2 regions of the Novosphingobium oxfordense genome follow, and region 2 is predicted to be linked to the other one. Evidence: predicted binding sites of a transcription regulator. Region 2 holds the regulator's gene; the other holds the start of a gene.
What was found. Region 2 encodes LexA, which represses DNA repair genes until DNA is damaged. Its sites were predicted from a motif close to GTTCCNCNCTTGTTCT; they were not measured.
Positions count from the first base shown of each region.

Region 1: the regulator LexA is predicted to act here: its motif matches at 1,531-1,546, upstream of WBP07_RS32445 (putative DNA modification/repair radical SAM protein).

Region 1 covers NZ_CP147008.1:2,287,939-2,297,637, forward strand. Annotated here, with positions in the region: gene WBP07_RS32440 (UdgX family uracil-DNA binding protein) at 1-284, opposite strand, end outside; gene WBP07_RS32445 (putative DNA modification/repair radical SAM protein) at 281-1,528, opposite strand; gene WBP07_RS32450 (alginate export family protein) at 2,014-3,531, shown strand; gene WBP07_RS32455 (c-type cytochrome) at 3,539-3,994, opposite strand; gene WBP07_RS32460 (hypothetical protein) at 3,999-4,271, opposite strand; gene WBP07_RS32465 (DUF983 domain-containing protein) at 4,333-4,761, opposite strand; gene WBP07_RS32470 (PLP-dependent aminotransferase family protein) at 4,833-6,227, shown strand; gene WBP07_RS32475 (hypothetical protein) at 6,282-6,890, shown strand; gene WBP07_RS32480 (sulfate ABC transporter substrate-binding protein) at 7,251-8,264, shown strand; gene cysT (sulfate ABC transporter permease subunit CysT) at 8,321-9,172, shown strand; gene cysW (sulfate ABC transporter permease subunit CysW) at 9,169-9,699, shown strand, end outside.
Region 2 covers NZ_CP147005.1:1,442,663-1,452,361, forward strand. Annotated here, with positions in the region: gene trpC (indole-3-glycerol phosphate synthase TrpC) at 1-522, shown strand, start outside; gene WBP07_RS06645 (GyrI-like domain-containing protein) at 526-1,353, opposite strand; gene moaC (cyclic pyranopterin monophosphate synthase MoaC) at 1,639-2,124, shown strand; gene WBP07_RS06655 (molybdopterin molybdotransferase MoeA) at 2,121-3,341, shown strand; gene lexA (transcriptional repressor LexA) at 3,456-4,142, shown strand; gene WBP07_RS06665 (ComEC/Rec2 family competence protein) at 4,216-6,354, opposite strand; gene gltX (glutamate--tRNA ligase) at 6,447-7,901, shown strand; gene WBP07_RS06675 (citrate synthase) at 7,915-9,198, shown strand; gene WBP07_RS06680 (hypothetical protein) at 9,355-9,576, shown strand; gene WBP07_RS06685 (sensor histidine kinase) at 9,588-9,699, opposite strand, start outside.

The DNA.
Region 1 (9,699 bases), on a different replicon from region 2:
CGCGGTCGATCCTGCAAACGCCACAAGATGCGATACAGCAAGCCTAGCCGTGCTGGATCTACATGAAGAACAGCACTTCGGGCCAGATCCATGAACGCGAGGCTGGCACGAACTTCGCGCCAAGAGCCGCTTTGCACCGGCGAAGGTCCGGCGAAGAGATCCATCGCCCCGGTCCCATCGCTCCATGCCGCGTCTTCCGGCGCCACCCCTTGCATAATCAGCCGACGAGCCTCGTCACGCCAGGCCTCGAAATCGTCCGGCTCGGCCAGTTCGGCCGCGATCATGCGAAAAGTTCCATCTGCTTGGCCGGGGGAGCCAGTCGGGCGCGCAAGTCCGCGCTGTCCAGCAGGGTCGGGCGCCAGTCCGCCGTCACCACGAAAGGACGAAGCTTGCGCACGGAAACGGTCAGCCGCGCAACGTCCTCGATCCTGATCGCCCGATGTCGGCGGGCGATCAGGATCGCATCCACCGCCTTTACCCCCAGCCCCGGCACCCGCAGCATCGCCTCTCGCGGAGCGCGGTTGAGGTCGATCGGGAAACGCCCCCGGAACTTGAGCGCCCAGGCCAGCTTCGGATCGATGTCCAACGGCAGCATGCCGTCGTCATCCGCCGCCTGCTGCACCTCCTGCGGCGCGAAGCCATAGAAGCGCATCAGCCAATCGAACTGATAAAGCCGATGCTCGCGCATAAGCGGCGGGCGTTTCAGCGGCAGGACGGCGCTAGCCTCGGGGATCGGGCTGAAGGCCGAATAGTAGACCCGTTTCAGCGCGAAGCGATCGTAAAGCGTGCTGGCCTTGCCGACGATCTGCGCATCGCTGGCCCCGTCCGCGCCGACAATCATCTGCGTCGATTGCCCGGCGGGCGCGAACTGCGGCGCCTTGGTGAAGCGCTTCTGCGCATCCCGCGCCTCTATTATCGCACCTGAAAGCGTGCCCATCGCGCCTTCGATCACCGGGCCATTTTTGTCTGGAGCGAGACGGGCGAGGCCATCGCTGGTGGGCAGTTCCACGTTGATGGAGACGCGGTCCGCCCATAGCCCGGCCTGCGCCAGCAATTCGGGATCCGCCTCAGGAATGGTCTTCAGATGGATGTAGCCGCGAAAATCGTGCTCCTCCCGCAAGATCCGGGCAACTTCGACGAGTTGTTCCATCGTGTGGTTCGACGATTTCACGATGCCCGAGGAAAGGAACAGCCCCTCGATATAATTGCGGCGATAGAAAGAGAGGGTGAGGTCCACGACCTCTTGCGGCGTGAAGCGCGCCCGGCGGACGTTGGAACTCTTGCGATTGATGCAGTAGTGGCAGTCAAAGATGCAGTGGTTGGTCAGCAGCAGCTTGAGCAGGGAAATGCAGCGTCCGTCCGGCGCGTAAGCGTGGCAGATGCCCATGCCCTCCGTCGATCCCAGCCCGCGTCCGTCGCTGCTGTTTCGCTTGGCCGTCCCGGACGATGCGCAAGAGGCATCGTACTTGGCCGCGTCAGCCAGAATTTCGAGGCGCTCCTTGATCGAAAGGGGGGATGTTCGGGACATTTGTTCTTTATATGTTCCATCCATCCTCCGCGCAACCCGTTCCGCGGCTGAAGGGCGGTAAGTCCTATGGGCATTCGGGTGACTTGCCATCCGGCGCCGTGACGGGCCGGGTATCGGACGCATACTGCATTGGTCTTGGCCATGCGGGCCGCAAGACGATATTTCCATCGGCAGGGGCATTCCGCGTCCACGCGGTGGCACCCGATAAAACAAGAAATGTTGATGGAGAAGATGCCGTGGTCGCCATGACCCTCGCGGGAATTCCCGCGCCGAATTCACTCGCCCGCTCCGGATTGTCGCAGTCGTAGCGCCGTCGGCCTAGAGCAGTTGATCCGATTGCATCGGATCAACTGCTCTAAGCTTTTGGTTTGGCGCGTTTTCCGAGTCATCAGGTGATTCCACCTGATTAGAAAACGCTCTAGCGCCAACGGAAAGCCGCATCGGCTTCCCACCCGCTTTCGCACGCACATCATCGGAGAGTGACGATGGTCAGCCTTCTGGTTCTGGCCGCGGCTACGGCTGCGCCTGCAATGCCCGCCCCTCAGGACGAACTGCAACAGGTGCCGACGGCCCCTGCCCCGACGACACCCGCACAACCGCCGCGCGTGACACTGCCCGTGCCGCCCACTGCGCCCACCGATCTTTCCAAGGCCGCGGTGGAGAACCCGCCGATGGGTTCGGACGTCCAGCTTCAGCGCACGCCGCGCGCGCAGGCGCTGCCTTATGACGAGGATTACAGCGACTTTGCCGATCCGGCCAAGCGCAAGGGACTCTGGGCCAATCTCAAGTACATTCCGCTGACGGACGCCAGTTACCTTACGCTTGGCGGCGAACTGCGCTGGCGCTTCGAACTGCGCAACGAGGAACGCTTCGGCGGCGGCAAGCAGGATGACGACGGCAACTTCGAACAGCGCATCCGCGTCTGGGCCGACCTGCATCTGGGCGATCATCTGCGCGTGTTCGGCGAACTGAAGAGCGGGTTGCAGGCCGGCTATAGCGGCCAGCAACTCGTTTCGGACAAGAAGACGATCGATCTGGCCCAGGCCTTCATTGAAGTACATGCCCCGGCTGGCGACGGCACGCTGAGTTTCCGCGTCGGCCGGCAGGAAATTGGCATCGGCGGCTTTCGCCTGTTCGACATGCGCGATGGGCCGAACGTTCGCCGCTCTTTCGATGCAGCGCGCATCCGCTACACGCGCGGGCCGTGGGACGCGGAAGTGCTGGGCGGCTTCACGATCACCGAGACGACCACAGCCTTCGACAATAGCACCAATTACGATGCGCCCTTCTGGGGCGCGCGCGTGGCCCGCGACATGGGCTGGATGCTTTCCGGCGCAAGGCTGGAGGGGCTGTGGGTCCACACGAGGCGGCCCATCGCGAAGTATGACGCCGGCGCTGCGGCGGAGGACCGCGATACCTTCTCGCTCCGTTTCAGCGGCAAGCACGAAAAGCTGGAGTGGGATGTTGAAGGTATCGGCCAGACCGGACACTGGGGCCAGCAGACCGTTCGCGCCGGCTTTCTGACTGCGTACGCCAGCTACGGCCTCTCGCTACCCGCCGCCCCGCGCCTTGGCATGCGGTTCGAGATCGGATCGGGCGACAAGAACAAGTCCGACAACCGGATGAACACATACTATCAGCTGTTCGCCCGTCCGCTGACGATCAACGGCGAACTGGGCCGGGCCAACCTCATAACCGTGGGCCCTACCGCCACGATCACGCCGATGAAGAAGCTAACGGTCGACGCCACGGTGATGGGCCTCTGGCGCACGTCTCGCCAGGACGGGCTCTATGGCGCGCCAGGGCAGCTTATCATCAACGCGGACGAGGGAACCGCACGGCAGGTCGGCGTGCGCGGCACGCTGGGCGCGCGCTATGCGATTTCGCCGTTCTGGGTGGTGGGCACCTACTACAACCACGTCCAGAAGGGCCGCTTCCTGAATCAGGTGCCTGACGGCCACAACCTTGATTACTTCAACATGTTCACGACGCTGCGCTTCTGACGGAGGATCAGCGTGTGGGTGCCTGCGTCCGCAGGTAGGCGATCAGATCGGCGCGGTCGAGCGGATCGGGCACCCCACCGAACTGCATCGCGGTCCCGGGGACGAGTGCGGCGGGATTTGCCATCCATGCATCCAGCGTCCGCTCGTCCCACTGCCCATCCGCCCGAGTGAGCGCGGCGGTATAACCATATCGCGTGCGATTGGTGCCGAACCTCTTGCCGAAGACGCCGAAGAGGTTCGGTCCGCCCCGGTCCATCGCGCCTTCCATCACGCTGTGGCAGCTGGCGCATTGCCCGAACTTGCGCGCGCCGGCATCGGCACTGGCGACTTTCATCAGGCTTTCCAGCGTGGGGTGAGGGCCAGCCGCCTTCAGACGTTCGTCATGGCGGTCGTCTCCGCAACCACCCAACATCGCGGCGGCGGCCAGCATGACCGGCAGGGCCTTGGCAGTAAAACCAGTCATGTGGTCAGTCGCGATGGAAGAACGCAGGGCGGCCGGCCAGCACATTGCGCGCCATCAGCCCGCCGTCGTGCGTCGCCAGCGCGCCGCCCGGCATGGCATCGTCCCAGAAGCCGTGATCGGCATATTGGCCGAGCGCTTCCTCATACCGTTCCACCAATCCCGCCTGCGCGGAGAACAGATCGAGCGCGACGCGGATTTCCGGAAAGTCGTCCCCCTCCCCGTCACGCACCGCGCGCGAAAGGTCCGCGCGTCCGGTCGCATCGAAGCATCCGGCCACGAATGCGCGGGCCAAATCGAGCGGCCGCTGTCGCGACGGACGAACGCGTTCCAAGGTGCCCTCAGCCGTCACGCTGCTTCGCCCGCGCGTTGAGATCGGCCCAAAGCTTCTCGGTCCCAGCCTCCTGCGCCTTGTTCACGTATTGAGAGGCGACCAGCCAGCCCTTGATATATTGCAGCGGCACCACGCACCCGATCCCCAGCAAGGGGAACGAGGTTACCAGGTGAACCCAGAACGGCGGTTCGAAGGCGACCTGCAACCACACCGCGAAGAACGTGAGTGGAAAGGCGATGAGGCAGAGTGAAAAGAACGCCGGCCCGTCATCCGGCGCAGCGAAGCCGTAGTCCAGCCCGCAATTCGGGCAGGTAGTCTGCAGTTTCAGCCACTTGCGAAACATCGGCCCCTTCCCGCAACGCGGGCACAAGCCTTTGAGACCGCAGCGGAATATCCACTGCGCTTTGGTGGTCTGCGGTGTGTCTGGTGTCGTCATGGTCCAATCCGCGTAAGCGTGTCCCTCGAGTCGATATTGCCTTATATGGGTTTTGCATGCATACAAAGTCAATGCATACCACGACGCAAAGATGGCTGCCGGATATCGGGCAGGTCAACGGACCGGTCTATCTGGCCATATGCGCCGCCATTGCGCGCGATCTTGAACAGGGCCGGCTGACCCCCGGCGATCGTCTTCCGCCCCAGCGCGAACTGGCGGATGCTCTCGGGGTCGATGCCGGAACGGTGACTCGCGCTTATGCGGAGGCCCGCAGGCAAGGCCTGATCGATGCAGAAGGCCGGCGCGGCAGCTTCGTGCGGGGAAGGCCCGGCAGCAACGCTGCGGACGAGATCCCCCCTTTCGACACCGGAATGAACCTGCCTCCGGTCCCAGCGAGCGGCACATTCGCAAAGAGTTTCGCGGCAAACTTGCAGGAAGTTCTGAGCGGGCCCGCCGCAGCGAACCGCCTGCAATACCAACCGTCAGGCGGATCGCCCGAGGATCGCTCCGCCGGAGCGCAGTGGCTCGCCTCCTCCGGCATCGAGGCGAGCGAAGACAACGTCGTGGTCACCAGCGGCGCGCAGACCGCGCTTCACGCCGTTGCCAGTTCCATCCTGCAACCCGGAGACTCGGTCTGCACCGGACCCTTCGTCTATCCGGGCTGGACGGCCATCTGCCGCCGGCGGGGCATTACCATCGTCCCGCTTCCCGCCGACGAGCACGGCATCGATCCGGATGGGCTTGAGCGGGCCTGCGCGGCGGCAACCATCCGCGCCGTCTATCTGGTTCCGGACAACGACAATCCGACGACCGCGACACTCAGCCATGAACGGCGGACACGGATCGTCGAGATCGCACGCCGGTACGACGTGCTGATCATAGAGGATGATCCGTACTCCCGCCTGGGGACCGGCGACCTTCCTCCCCTTGCCGCGCTGGCGCCGGAGCGGACGTGGCATGTCGCCAGCCTGTCCAAGCTGATCTCCCCGTCGCTGCGCATCGCCTATCTTCGCGCGCCCCTTCTTCGCGACGCGCTGCGCCTTGCCACCGATACGCATGAGACCACGATCATGCCGCCGCCACTCAACATGGCCGTATCCACGCGCTGGCTGAACGACGGTAGCTGGGCGACACTCGTCGGCGAAGTGCGTGCCGAATGTCAGGCGCGGCAGGCGATCGTCGCCGATGTCCTGCCCGCCGATACCTATCGCGCAGCGCCGACCGGCTATCACCTCTGGATCCCTCTCCCCGGCGAAACGCGTGCATTCGAATTGGTAAACGCCTTGCGCACGCTGGGCGTTTCGGCCGTATCTAGCGAGCACTTCCGCGTCGATCCCGCGTGCTCGCAACATGCCGTGCGGCTATCGATCGGCGGCAGCGTGGACCATCGGCGGCTGCGGCGCGCGCTGGAAGTGACCGAAGCCATGCTCCACCACCGGGACGGCCGGGCCAGCCCGATGGTGTGAGGATCAACCAGTCGGGCTATGGCCTCCGACTGCTTGCGGCGCTAAGGGGCCGCCATGTCGATTGTCAAAGATCTCGTCGAACTGGGTAAGCATATAGCCGCGCAGCATGGCTGGCCCGCCGCCAAGGCGTTCAAGGCCTATGAAATGAGCGAGGCCGATCGCGCCGTGCTGTCGAAATGCGCGGTCGATCTGTTGAAGATTTTCCCGTCGGCCCCCGGAACCAGCGCCTTGATGAGCGCCGCCCTGGCCGTCCATCTCGAAAGCCGGCTGGATGCGCCCATCCAGGTCGTGGCGGGCACGCTCTCGGTCGAGGGCGTGCCGGTATTTGGCGACCGCATGCCGTTCGACGGCGCCACGATCTTTGGCGACGCCGATACGGATTGGGCCCATCCGGACTGGAACGGCCACGTTTGGGTGATGATCGGCGGCTATATCGTCGACATTTCAATCTTCCGATCCGCCTATTCGGCTCAGGGACCGGCCCGGCTGGCGCGGCACGTCGATCTGGTCTTCGGGCCGAACAAGGGCCTCTACGTGGATCGCTGGAAGCGCACCGCGCAAATGGGCCTGAGCTACGAGCCGCAATATGTCCTCAGCGCGGAAGACGTGACGCGCCTGATGGGCGGCGCCTACCACCTTATCAAGCAGAACGGCGCCGAGTGACCCGCCGCCGGTAGCGCGAAAGCTACCGCCCCGGTGATCCCTTGACCTTTATGCCCCGCGCCTTGGATGAAGGCGCGGGTGTTTTCGGCTGCCTGTCACTGGAACGCGGCAGCGCCCCATCCATTGTGATTCCTGAATGGGAACGCCGGAACACGCCTTCTTTTCACGGCATATCTTGAAAACGGAGCACCTTGCCGCGCGCCTTATTCCGCCTCCCTCGCATGGGCGATGGCCTGCCTCCAAAACCCCGCTTGTATCCCTGCAACAAGAACTTTAATGTCAACCAAATCAATTGAGATTAGGCATGCACTTCTGAACGGGAGACGTGACAAGATGAGTGCCACCAAAATCCACCGCCGCATGTTCCTTGCCGCGGCAGCCGCAACGGCGCTGACCGCTTCGCTTGCGGGCTGCGGGGGCGGCGGGAAGGCTGGAAACAGCGTTCAGATCACCAATGTCTCCTACGATCCGACTCGCGAACTCTACCAAGCGATCAACCCAGCCTTCGCCACCTACTGGAAGAAGAAGACCGGGCAGGACGTGACCTTCCGCATGAGCCACGGCGGTTCGGGCAAGCAGAGCCGCGCGATCATCGACGGGCTCGACGCCGATGTCGCCACGCTGGCGCTGGCCTATGACATCGACGTGATCTCAACCAAGGCGAAGCTGCTGCCCGCCGATTGGCAGAAGGCCCTGCCCGACAACAGCTCTCCCTACACGTCCACCATCGTGTTCCTCGTCCGCAAGGGCAATCCGAAGGGCATTCACGACTGGAACGATCTGGTGAAGCCGGGCGTAGAGGTCATCACCCCCAACCCCAAGACCAGCGGCGGCGCGCGCTGGAACTTCCTGGCCGCCTGGGCCTATGGCCGCAAGGCCGGCGGCGGATCGGAAGCGGCGGGCGAGGCCTATGTGAAGCAGCTCTTCTCGCACGTGCCCGTGCTGGACAGCGGCGCGCGCGGATCGACCACCACCTTCGTCGAACGCGGCATCGGCGACGTCCTGCTGGCCTGGGAGAACGAGGCACTGCTGGCCGAGAAGAAGCTTGGCGCCGGCAAGTTCGAAATCGTCAATCCCTCGATCTCGATCCTGGCAGAGCCGCCGGTTGCCGTCATCGCCGCCAACGCGAAGAAGCATGGCACCGAGGAAGTATCCAAGGCCTACCTCGAATATCTCTACACGCCTGAGGCGCAAGTGGCGATCGCGCGCAACTTCTACCGGCCCAGCGATCCCAAGATCGCCGAACAGTTTGCGGGACAGTTCCCGAAGATCAACCTCGTGACTATCGACAAGGACTTCGGCGGATGGACCAAGGCTCAGAAAACGTTCTTCGACGACGGGGGCGCGTTCGACCGGATCTACACCAAGAAGTAAACCGGCGCCCCCGGGTTCCTGACCCCCGGCGCCCCCAATCGAGCAGGCCACTGCAGATGACTTCAACCGCAAAGCGCAAGACGCGCTGGCGTGCGCCTTCGGTGCTGCCGGGCTTCGGGCTGACCTTCGGGTTCAGCCTGGCCTGGCTGTCGCTGATCGTGCTCATTCCGCTATCCACCCTGTTCCTGAAATCGGCCGGCATGGGCTGGCACGCTTTCGTGGAAGTGGGCTTTTCGCCGCGCGCGCTGGCCGCATATCGCCTCAGCTTCGGCACGGCGGCCGCTGCGGCGGTGATCAATGCCGTGTTCGGCCTGCTGGTGGCCTGGGTTCTGGTCCGCTACGAATTCCCCGGAAAGCGGGTGGTCGGCGCGCTGGTGGACCTGCCTTTCGCGCTGCCGACGGCGGTTGCGGGTATCGCGCTGACGTCGCTCTACACGCCGACCGGATGGATCGGGCAGTTCCTGGACCCGCTGGGCATCAAGATCGCCTTCACCGCCGCCGGCATCACCATCGCGCTGGTCTTCATCGGCCTGCCTTTCGTGGTGCGATCGGTGGAGCCGGTGCTGGCCGATCTGGGCAAGGATGTGGAGGAAGCAGCCGCCACGCTGGGCGCCAACCGTTTCGAGACTTTCTTTCGCGTGATCTTCCCGGCGATCATGCCGGCCCTCTTCACCGGCGCGGCGCTCGCCTTCGCGCGCGGCGTGGGGGAGTACGGATCGGTGATCTTCATTTCCGGCAACATGCCCGGCAAGACCGAGATCGCGCCGCTGCTGATCGTCACCCAGCTGGAGCAATATGCCTATGACGGCGCAACCGCGATCGCCATGGTCATGATGCTGATTTCCTTCGCAATCCTGTTCACGCTCAATGCGTTGCAGTCCGCCCGCCGCAGGAGGCTTGGAGCATGACCCAGCGCAGCGTTGGAACCGAAACCCGCCCCACGCAGGTGATCCTGATCCTGCTGGCGCTTGCCTTCCTTGCCTTCTTCCTCGTCATGCCGCTGCTGGCGGTGTTCAGCGAGGCGCTGAAGCAGGGGCTGGAGCCCTTCCTGGAAGCCGTGGTGAACCCCGATGCGCTGGCCGCGATCAAGCTGACGCTGCTGATCGCGGCGATCAGCGTGCCGCTGAACGTGATCTTCGGGCTTGCCGCAAGCTGGGCGATCACCAAGTTCAGCTTCCCCGGCAAGAACCTGCTGCTGACGCTGATCGACCTGCCGTTCTCGGTCTCTCCGGTGGTCTCGGGCCTGATCTTCGTGCTGCTGTTCGGCGCTCAGGGCCTGCTGGGCCCCTGGCTGGCCGAGCATGATCTGAAGATCATCTTCGCCGTACCCGGCATCATCCTCGCCACCGTGTTCATCACTTTCCCGTTCGTTGCGCGCGAGCTGATCCCGCTGATGATGGAACAGGGCAAGGATGACGAGGAAGCCGCCGTTTCG
Region 2 (9,699 bases):
TCGATCCTGACCGATGCACCGTACTTTCAGGGACATGAGGACTTCCTGATGGATGCCCGCGCGGCCTGCACGCTGCCGGTGATCCGCAAGGACTTCATGGTCGATCCCTGGCAGGTCGCCGAAGCTCGGGCGATCGGCGCCGATGCGATCCTGATCATCGTCGCCGCGCTCGATGACGTCTTAATGGCCGAGATTGAGGCCGCCGCCCACGAACGCGGGATGGATTGCCTCGTCGAAGTTCACAACGAGTCTGAAATGGAGCGCGCAAGCCGGCTGAAATCGCGGTTGATCGGCGTGAACAACCGCGATCTCAAGCGCTTCGTAACGGATATTGCCACGACCGAACGCCTGGCACCGCTCGCGCCCGAAGGCACGCTGCTGGTCAGCGAGAGCGGCATCAACACGCACACCGACCTCGAAAGACTCGCAGGTTGCGGTGCTCGAACCTTCCTCGTCGGCGAAAGCCTGATGCGTGAAGCTGACGTCGAAGCGGCAACGCGCGCGCTGCTGACCGGTCGTTAACCGTCAGGTCAGCGGCAACATCAATTCGGTAAGCGCCTCTGCCGCGGAAAACTGCGGATAGAGGCGTACCCGCTCACAGAAGAGCGGAAAGTCGCGCAAGGTTTCGCCGCTCGCCGGCAACCAATCGCGATAGAGCCGCAAGGCCGGCTCTTCGAGGTCCATGGCTGGCCCCTTCTCCGGCAGGAGCACACAACGCCCTCCTGGGATTTCCGCGAGATATACACCTGCAGCCTCATCGCCATTGAACCATCCCGGAACCGACGCGCAAAGCATCACTCGATACTCGCGATCCGCGCGAGGATCGGTCGGGAATACATTGAAAGTACGAGATTTTTTCGGTGTAAATCCGACTTCGCGTCGCCATTCGATAAAGCGGCGGATCGTATCGCCAATGCCGCCGGGATCGCCGCGATGCTCCATCACCGCCACGCGGACGGGCTCGAAGTCGCGAATTTCGATGTCTGCAGTGTCGGCATCGGTCATGGTTCTGCTCCTTGCTTCCTGAAGTGCTTCGCTCATCGCCTGCCATGACGCGCGAAAGGCCGAGGGTGCCTGCCCAAGTCGAGCCCGAAAAGCCCGCGTGAATGCCTCCGGCGTTTCGTATCCGGCATCCATTGCCGCATCGATCACCCGCGTGCCCGGCCGGAAAGCCAGTTGCATACCCGCGCGGTGCAGCCGCGAAAGCTGCACGAAACGTTGGAGCGGCAAACCGGTGAGCGCACGAAACTGGCGATGAAAGTGAAACGGCGAAAATCCGGCCCAATCTGAGATCGTTTCGAGATCATGCTCGGCATCCGGCTCGGCTTCGATCCGCGTGATCACACGCGCCATCCTGTCCAAGTAGCGCTTTCGGAAAAGCTCAGATGATTTCGAGGTTTGCGTCATAGAACCCGTCTTGCCACGACCATCGCTGACAGACCTGACCGATCTTGCGAATATCATCGCGGCCTTACTGTCCTATCCCTGCGAAATCTGCCATCGAATGGCCATGATCGGCTTCGTATCTCCTCATGAAAGCGCACGAATCCGCCAATCCGGCCCGGACGCGAATTTTGCTTCAGGACCGTGTAAACTGTGTCAACCGTGTCACCTTGCAGCCCGAACGACAGGCAAAAAATGACCAAGAGCCTTACGCATATCGATTCGGACGGAACCGCGCGCATGGTCGATATCGGCGCCAAGGCCGAGAGCCGTCGGCTTGCTGTCGCGTCAGGTCGGATCTCCATGTCGGCGGAAGCGCTGGAGGCCATCCGCGCCGGAAATGCCCCGAAGGGCGATGTCCTTGGAACTGCACGCATCGCCGGCATCATGGCCGCCAAGAAGACGGCCGACCTCATCCCCATGTGCCATCCATTGATGCTCGATGCCGTCAACGTCGATTTCACGTTCGAAAACGACGCCATCCGTGCGACGGCAACGGCGTCTCTCTCGGGCAAAACTGGCGTGGAAATGGAGGCAATAACAGCAATTTCCATTGCACTCCTGACAATCTACGACATGGCGAAGGCTCTTGACAAAGGCATGGTGATCGGCGGCATCCGCCTCATCGAGAAGCGCGGCGGAAAGTCCGGCCACTGGGTTGCGGAAGGAATTGCGGAATGACGCGGCCGCCCATGCTGACACTCGAAGAAGCCCAGGCGCGCCTGCTGGCGCTGGTCGCCCCCCTCCCCATCGAACGCGTGGACATGGAAGGCGCGATCGGCCGCTACCTGGCAGAGCCGCTGCTGGCGCGCCGCACCCAGCCCGCTGCCGATGTGTCTGCAATGGATGGCTATGCCGTCACGGCCGGTGATCTGGCCGGACCCTGGCAGGTCGTCGGCGAAAGTGCAGCAGGGCATCCTTACGGCGATGTCGTGACGCCGGGCCAGGCGGTGCGAATCTCGACCGGAGCCCTGATCCCTGCTGGCGCCGAAGCGGTCATTCTGCAGGAAGACCTTGTTCGCGATGGTCGTCGCATCACATTGGCCGGCGATGCCCCCTCACCCGCCGACAAGCATGTGCGATGTCGCGGCATGGATTTTCCCGAAGGCAAAGAAGTCTTGCCCGCCGGTACCCGCATCGGCCCCATGCAAGCCGCCTTGGGCATGGCTGCCGGCCATAAGCACCTCCCTGTACGCCGCATACCCCAACTCGTGGCGATCGACAGTGGTGACGAACTCGCGTCCGATCCCGAACAGTGCGAACCCCATCAAATCCCCGCCAGCAACGGCGCAATGCTTGCGGCTCTCGCGCGGAGTATGCCGGTGCGGGTCGACCATATCGGCCCCGTGGAAGATCGCTTGGACGCACTGATCCAGGCTTTCGAGAGCGCGGCGGAGGCCGATGTGATTGTCACCAGCGGCGGCGCCTCGGTCGGTGATCATGACCTGATTCGCCCGGCACTCGAAGCATGGGGCGCCGAAATCGATTTTTGGCGGGTGGCGATCAAGCCCGGCAAACCCATCCTTGTCGCGACCAGGACGCATGGGTCACACCGGCAACTGATTATCGGGCTGCCCGGAAATCCAGTGTCCAGCCTCGTCACAGCCTACCACTTCCTGCTTCCCGTTTTGCGCGCGATGTTGGGCGCGGCAAAGCCGAAGGCAATGCCGATCCTGACCCGGCTAGGGAGCCCTCTTCCCGAGAGCGGTGACCGGCGCGAATTCCTGCGAGGCCTGTGGGACGGTGAAAACGTGACCGCGCAAGTCCTGCAAGACAGCGGCGCGCTGGCCTCGCTAGCGGCAAGCAATGTGCTGATAGACCGCCCACCCCATGCGCCGCCTGCAGCGATTGGCGATCCGGTCTGGGTCTACTTGCTCCAGAATGGCGGTATTGCTTGACGTTACCACATTCGTTGCTTAATTGTTCCCTCATTGTTCGCGAACGGACCTGCAAGTGTTCTTCGCGAAGGGAACATGGCCGCGGTTTGCGGCGAAGCAGGTGAGGCAGGCCAGATGTTGACGCGCAAGCAGCACGAATTGCTCCGGTTCATCCAGGTGCGGCTCGAAGAGAGTGGCGTCTCGCCCAGCTTCGAGGAAATGAAGGAAGCGCTCGACCTCAAGTCCAAGTCCGGCGTCCATCGCCTGATCTCGGCTCTCGAAGAGCGCGGCTTCATCCGGCGCCTGCCCAATCGTGCCCGCGCCCTGGAAGTGCTTCGGGCACCCGACGATCTCAGCAGCAAGTCCGCAACCACTGCAGCACCGCGCGAGACGCCCCCGTCACTGCGACCGGCGCCGCGTGCGTTGGAAGCTGCCAACGATGTGATCGAGATCCCGCTGCATGGACGGATCGCCGCCGGCGTACCGATCGAGGCGATCGAAGGTCAGTCGATGCTTCCCGTTCCCGCCGCCCTACTTGGGTCAGGCGATCATTACGCGCTCGAAGTATCGGGCGACTCGATGATAGAGGCGGGCATTCTCGATGGCGATCTTGCCCTCGTGAAGCGCACGGACACCGCCCGTGACGGCGAAATCGTCGTCGCGCTGATCCGGGGTGAAGAGGCCACCCTGAAATATCTGCGCCGAGAAGGGCCGCAGGTACGCCTTGACCCGGCGAACGCAGCTTACGAACCGCAGATTTACGGCGCGAGCGAGGTGCAGGTTCAAGGGAAGCTGGCTGGCATTCTGCGCCGTTACCATTGATTTTGAATTGCCTGCCTCCACGCCCCGGCGAGGAGGCAGGTCCCGATTGGCAGGCGATTCCGGCCAGCCTTCCTCATTGATGCCACCAGCCATGTTCACCCTGTTGCTCTGCAACAGTACGGAACGTCCGCCCGTCAAGATCGATGGTGATCCCGCCGGTTCGCTTGAGCATTGGCCGGTCGATGCGAAGCCAGCGTGGCTGACAGCCTTGTGGCAGGCGGCGATCGGCAATGACTATATCAGAGCGTCGGCAGGCTTGGGACAGTTGAGCCACTGGAACGTAAGCGGTGCTGCGAGCGACGAGAACATGCCAGGTTCGCCCCCCGCGCAGAAGCCTGACCGCGCAAAAATCCTGATTGCAGCGAACTTCAGGCTGATCAGTCAATAGCAAGGGAGCGTTACGCTGGCCCGCTATTTCCATGAAGTTGTCCATGGCATAGCCGCTTTTGCTTTCGCGCAGGGTTGCAAGTCGCGCCTCACTGCCGACAGCCATTCCAATGTAGTGCCCGTCACCGGCCACGAGAATATCTGGCGGTGTCAGAAACGCCAATCCCACAGCCCCGGCCAAGGCAGGCAACAAGCCGAACCATCGCACTCGCCCGGACCATAGCGCCAGCCACAATCCACCCACTACAAAAAGCAGAAAATGCGCACCTCCCATGACGGGCATAAATCGCACGGCACCGGGAAGCGCGGCCACGGCGTGCGCGATGTCCAGAAGAATGGCTATGGCGTGGTCGGCAAGCCACCAAAGCGGCGCGCCCAGCCCTGCAACGTCTAGCAACAGAGCAAAGGCAACCAGCGGCATGACGATAAATGTCGTCAACGGAATCGCCACAAGATTTGCCAGGGCACCGTACACTCCGGCACGGTGGAAATGGTAGAGGCCGATCGGCACAAGCACGAGATCGATCGCGATGCCGGTTACGAGCATGATCGCAAGAGCCCGCAGGATTCGCGCGATCATCCCCTCGTCGCGAGGCGCCATCCAGCGCTTCACCGGTCCAGCATTCGCCACCGTTATCAGCGTCAGCACGGCCGCGAAGCTCATCTGAAAGCTGGGGCCGATAATGGATTCGGGCCAAAGCACCATGACCACGAAAGCACCCGTCGCCAGCAAACGAACCGACAAGGCCTCCCGCCCCAAAGCGAGAGCTATGAGCACCAGCAGCGCCCCGGCGCAGGATCGCACCGTCGGCACTTGCGATCCCGTCAGCAAGGTATAGCCGATCCCGGCGAGTGCCCCCAATGCAGCCGCAACGATCGGCAGACGGCACCGCAGAGCCAACGCTGGCGACAGCGCCAACAGACGCAAGGCGAGGAAATATACAGCACCGATCACTGCGCTGACGTGAAGGCCGCTGATGGAGAGCAAGTGGGCCAATCCCGCATCGCGCATCGCCTGCGCGTCGTTTTGCTCGATCGCCCCCATATCCCCTGTCGCGAAAGCGATCGCGATACCGGCCACGCTGCCCGATAATTTTGAGCGAATATGTTCGGACAGTTCTGCACGCCACGCCCCCAGAACATCACCGCCGTTTCCAGTTTCGAGAACCTCTACCGGCTCCAGCACGCTTCCCGAGGCCGATATCCCCGCAAACCACGCCGCCCGGGCGAAATCGTATCCTCCGGGAAGCAGCGGTGGCGCTGGCGGCGCAAGCCTGCCTCGGAAGCGTATCAAGGCGCCCCCGGTCAGCGGGGGCGTCGTTTCCGGGCGTACCCCAGCCATTCCGACTCGATCCGGCAGGTTGACGCGCACTTTGATTGCACGCGCCGTTCCTGGCTCGCGCATAGATAGCAGCAACCGTTTTTGCGCCAGCGCCGGCTGCTCTTCGACGGACAGCACCCTTGCCGCAAAAATGCCCGATATTGGCCGAGAAATGGGCGCAGATCCGACCATTGCCGAGCGCCCCCACGCAAAAAGACAACCAAGCGCCAAAACCAGCGCCATGGAGATGAGGGCCGTCCGCAGGTATGGAAAGTGCGTTCGACCGTGCCGCCAGACGCTGGCACCGATTGCGATCGCCGCACTTGTTGCGCAAAATGCAATCCACCATCGAGGCCCGGGCATGGTAAACCAGCCCGCAATTCCGGTGCCGAATCCCACTGCGAGCCAGGGTGCGCGCTCGAAAGTGCAGTTCGAAAGAAAACACTCGACACCAGCCAAACTGCTCGACATGTGGCTCTGGCTGATCCATGGGCGATGCTGCAATGCAGCGCTCCCGGCAGGAGCCGGAAAGCAGGGATCATCGGTCGTGGCGGCGTGACTGGCCATGGTCGACATTAGGACGGAAGGTAGTAGCAATGGCAAGCGGCAGCGCATCGAGCGGACAGACGGCAGGAAAGACCGTCGTCACGCGCTTTGCCCCCTCGCCCACGGGTTTTCTCCATATTGGCGGCGCGCGCACCGCGCTGTTCAACTGGCTCTATGCACGCCATTTCGGCGGCAAATATCTCCTCCGCATCGAAGATACCGACCGCGCCCGCTCGACCGAGCCGGCCATCGAGGCGATTTTCGACGGGTTGAACTGGCTGGGCCTTGGCGGTGACGAGGAAGCGGTATTCCAGTTCGCGCGGTCGGATCGTCACGCCGAAGTGGCTGCGGAACTGATCGCCAATGGTCATGCCTATCGCTGCTACCTCACATCCGAGGAACTGGCCGAGCGCCGCCAGAAGGCACAGGAAGAACGCCGCCCGTTCCGCATCGACAGCGAATGGCGCGATGCCGATCCGTCGACCTGGCCCACCGATCGCTCATACGTCGTGCGCGCCAAGGCGCCGCGCGATGGCGAAACCACGATCCAGGACCTCGTCCAGGGTGAAGTGACCGTCAAGAACGAGGAAATCGACGATTTCGTCATCCTGCGTTCGGATGGTACGCCGACTTATATGCTCGCGGTCGTCGTCGACGACAACGACATGGGCGTCACCCACGTCCTGCGCGGTGACGACCACCTGAACAACGCCTTCCGTCAGCTTGTGATCATTCACGGCATGGGCTGGGACGTTCCAGTCTACGGCCACGTGCCGCTGATCCACGGTTCGGATGGCGCCAAGCTTTCCAAGCGCCACGGCGCGCTGGGCGTCGATTCGTATCGCGACGACCTTGGCGTGCTGCCCGAAGCGCTGTTCAATTATCTGCTGCGGCTCGGCTGGGGCCATGGCGACGAGGAATTCATCGGCCGCGAACAGGCGGTCGAGTGGTTCGACATGGCCGACGTCGGCAAGTCGCCCTCGCGCTTCGACCTTGCCAAGCTGCAGAACCTCAACGGCCACTATCTGCGCGAAGCGGACGACGCCCGGCTTGCCGGCCTCGTTCAGCCGCGCCTCGAAGCGGCCGGTTACACCGATCCCGACATGACTTTGCTTACGCAGGCCATGCCCGTCCTGAAGGTCCGCGCGAAGGACCTGAACGAACTTGCCGAAGGCGCCGCCTTCCTGTTTGCCCAACGCCCGCTCGCCATGAGCGAAAAGGCGCAGGCGCTCCTGACCGACGAAGGGCGTTCGCGCCTTGCCGCGATCCACGAGCGTCTTTCCGGAGAGTCCGAATGGGCCCTGGAGGCACTGGAAGCCAGCCTCAAGGCAATGGCCGAGGAGCTGGGATTAGGCCTCGGCAAGCTCGCGCAGCCGCTGCGCGCCGCCCTGACTGGTCAGACGACCTCTCCGGGTATTTTCGACGTATTGGTTCTGCTCGGCCGGGACGAAAGCCTTGCTCGCATTGGCGCGCAGGCGAGCGCCACGACCGGGTCGCACATATAAGGAGTAAGAACTGGTGGGTGATCAGGTCAAACTGAATGCTGGCAACGGGGAAATCGATTTCCCGGTGCTGAAGGGCAGCGTCGGTCCGGATGTCGTCGACATCCGCAAGCTTTACGGCCAGACCGGCATGTTCACGTACGACCCCGGCTTCACCTCGACGGCGAGCTGCGAAAGCGCGCTCACCTACATCGATGGTGACGAAGGCGTCCTGCTCCACCGCGGTTACCCGATCGGCCAGCTTGCAGAGAATTCTTCCTTCATGGAAGTGTGCTACCTGCTGCTGAACGGCGAACTGCCGAACGTGGGTGAACTGGATGGCTTCACCAATACCATCACCCGCCACACCATGCTCCACGAGCAGCTGGCGACGTTCTACCGCGGCTTCCGCCGTGACGCCCACCCGATGGCGATCATGTGCGGTGTGGTCGGCGCCCTCTCGGCGTTCTACCATGACTCGACCGACATCTCGGATCCCGAGCACCGCAAGATCAGCTCGCACCGTCTCATCGCCAAGATGCCGACGATCGCTGCAGCTGCCTACAAGTATTCGGTTGGCCAGCCCTTCCTCTACCCGGACAACAAGCTGAGCTACACCGGCAACTTCCTGCGCATGACCTTCGGCGTGCCGGCGGAAGAATATGAAGTGATCCCCGCCGTCGAAAAGGCGATGGACCGCATCTTCATCCTCCATGCCGACCACGAGCAGAACGCGTCGACCTCGACCGTGCGTCTTGCCGGTTCGTCGGGCGCAAATCCGTTCGCGTGCATCGCGGCCGGCATCGCCTGCCTCTGGGGCCCCGCGCATGGCGGCGCGAACGAAGCCGCGCTTAACATGCTCAAGGAAATCGGCACCCCGGACAAGATCCCGCACTATATCGAGCGTGCGAAGGACAAGAACGATCCGTTCCGCCTGATGGGCTTCGGTCACCGCGTCTACAAAAATTACGACCCGCGTGCGACCGTCATGCAGAAGACCGTCCGCGAAGTGTTCGATGCGCTGAAGGTAAACGATCCGCTGTTCGAGACCGCGCTGCGCCTCGAAGAGATCGCCCTCAACGATCCGTACTTCGTCGAGAAGAAGCTGTTCCCGAACGTTGACTTCTATTCGGGCATCATCCTGTCGGCCATCGGCTTCCCGACCACGATGTTCACGGCGCTCTTCGCCCTTGCCCGCACCGTCGGCTGGGTGGCGCAGTGGAACGAAATGATCTCGGATCCAGGCCAGAAGATCGGCCGCCCGCGTCAGCTCTACACCGGCCCGACGCAGCGCGATTACGTGCCGATCGGCCAGCGCTGATCGATCGATCCGCGAACCATCGCGGTATCCGTCAAAGGCCCTCGCGAAAGCGGGGGCCTTTTTCGTTACCCCGCACGATCACGTATTGGGTTGCGAAAGCCATAAATTGGCCGCAAGTTGTTGCCAGGGACGGTGGGCAGACATTGGGGGCGCTACATGCTGTTCTTGCGTATTCTTGCCTTCATCATCGGGCTGTTCGCCGTGGCGCTGGGTGCACTCTGGGTCGGACAAGGCACCGGACTGATCCTCTGGCCCAGGGACAGCTTCATGATAGACGATCGCGGCTGGGCAGTGCGGGGCGCGGTGATGGCCTGCGTGGGCGCGATCCTGTTGTGGTTGGCGCGCCGGACCAACGGGCGCAGCAGCAATCGCCTGTAAAGCCGCGACTCTCAGCCTTCGCGATCGAGCGGCAATTCCAGCACGAAGCGGGCGCCTTGACCTGGTGCGCTTTCCACCCTGAGGTCGCCGCCCATCGCTCTTGCGAGCCGGCGGGAGATATAG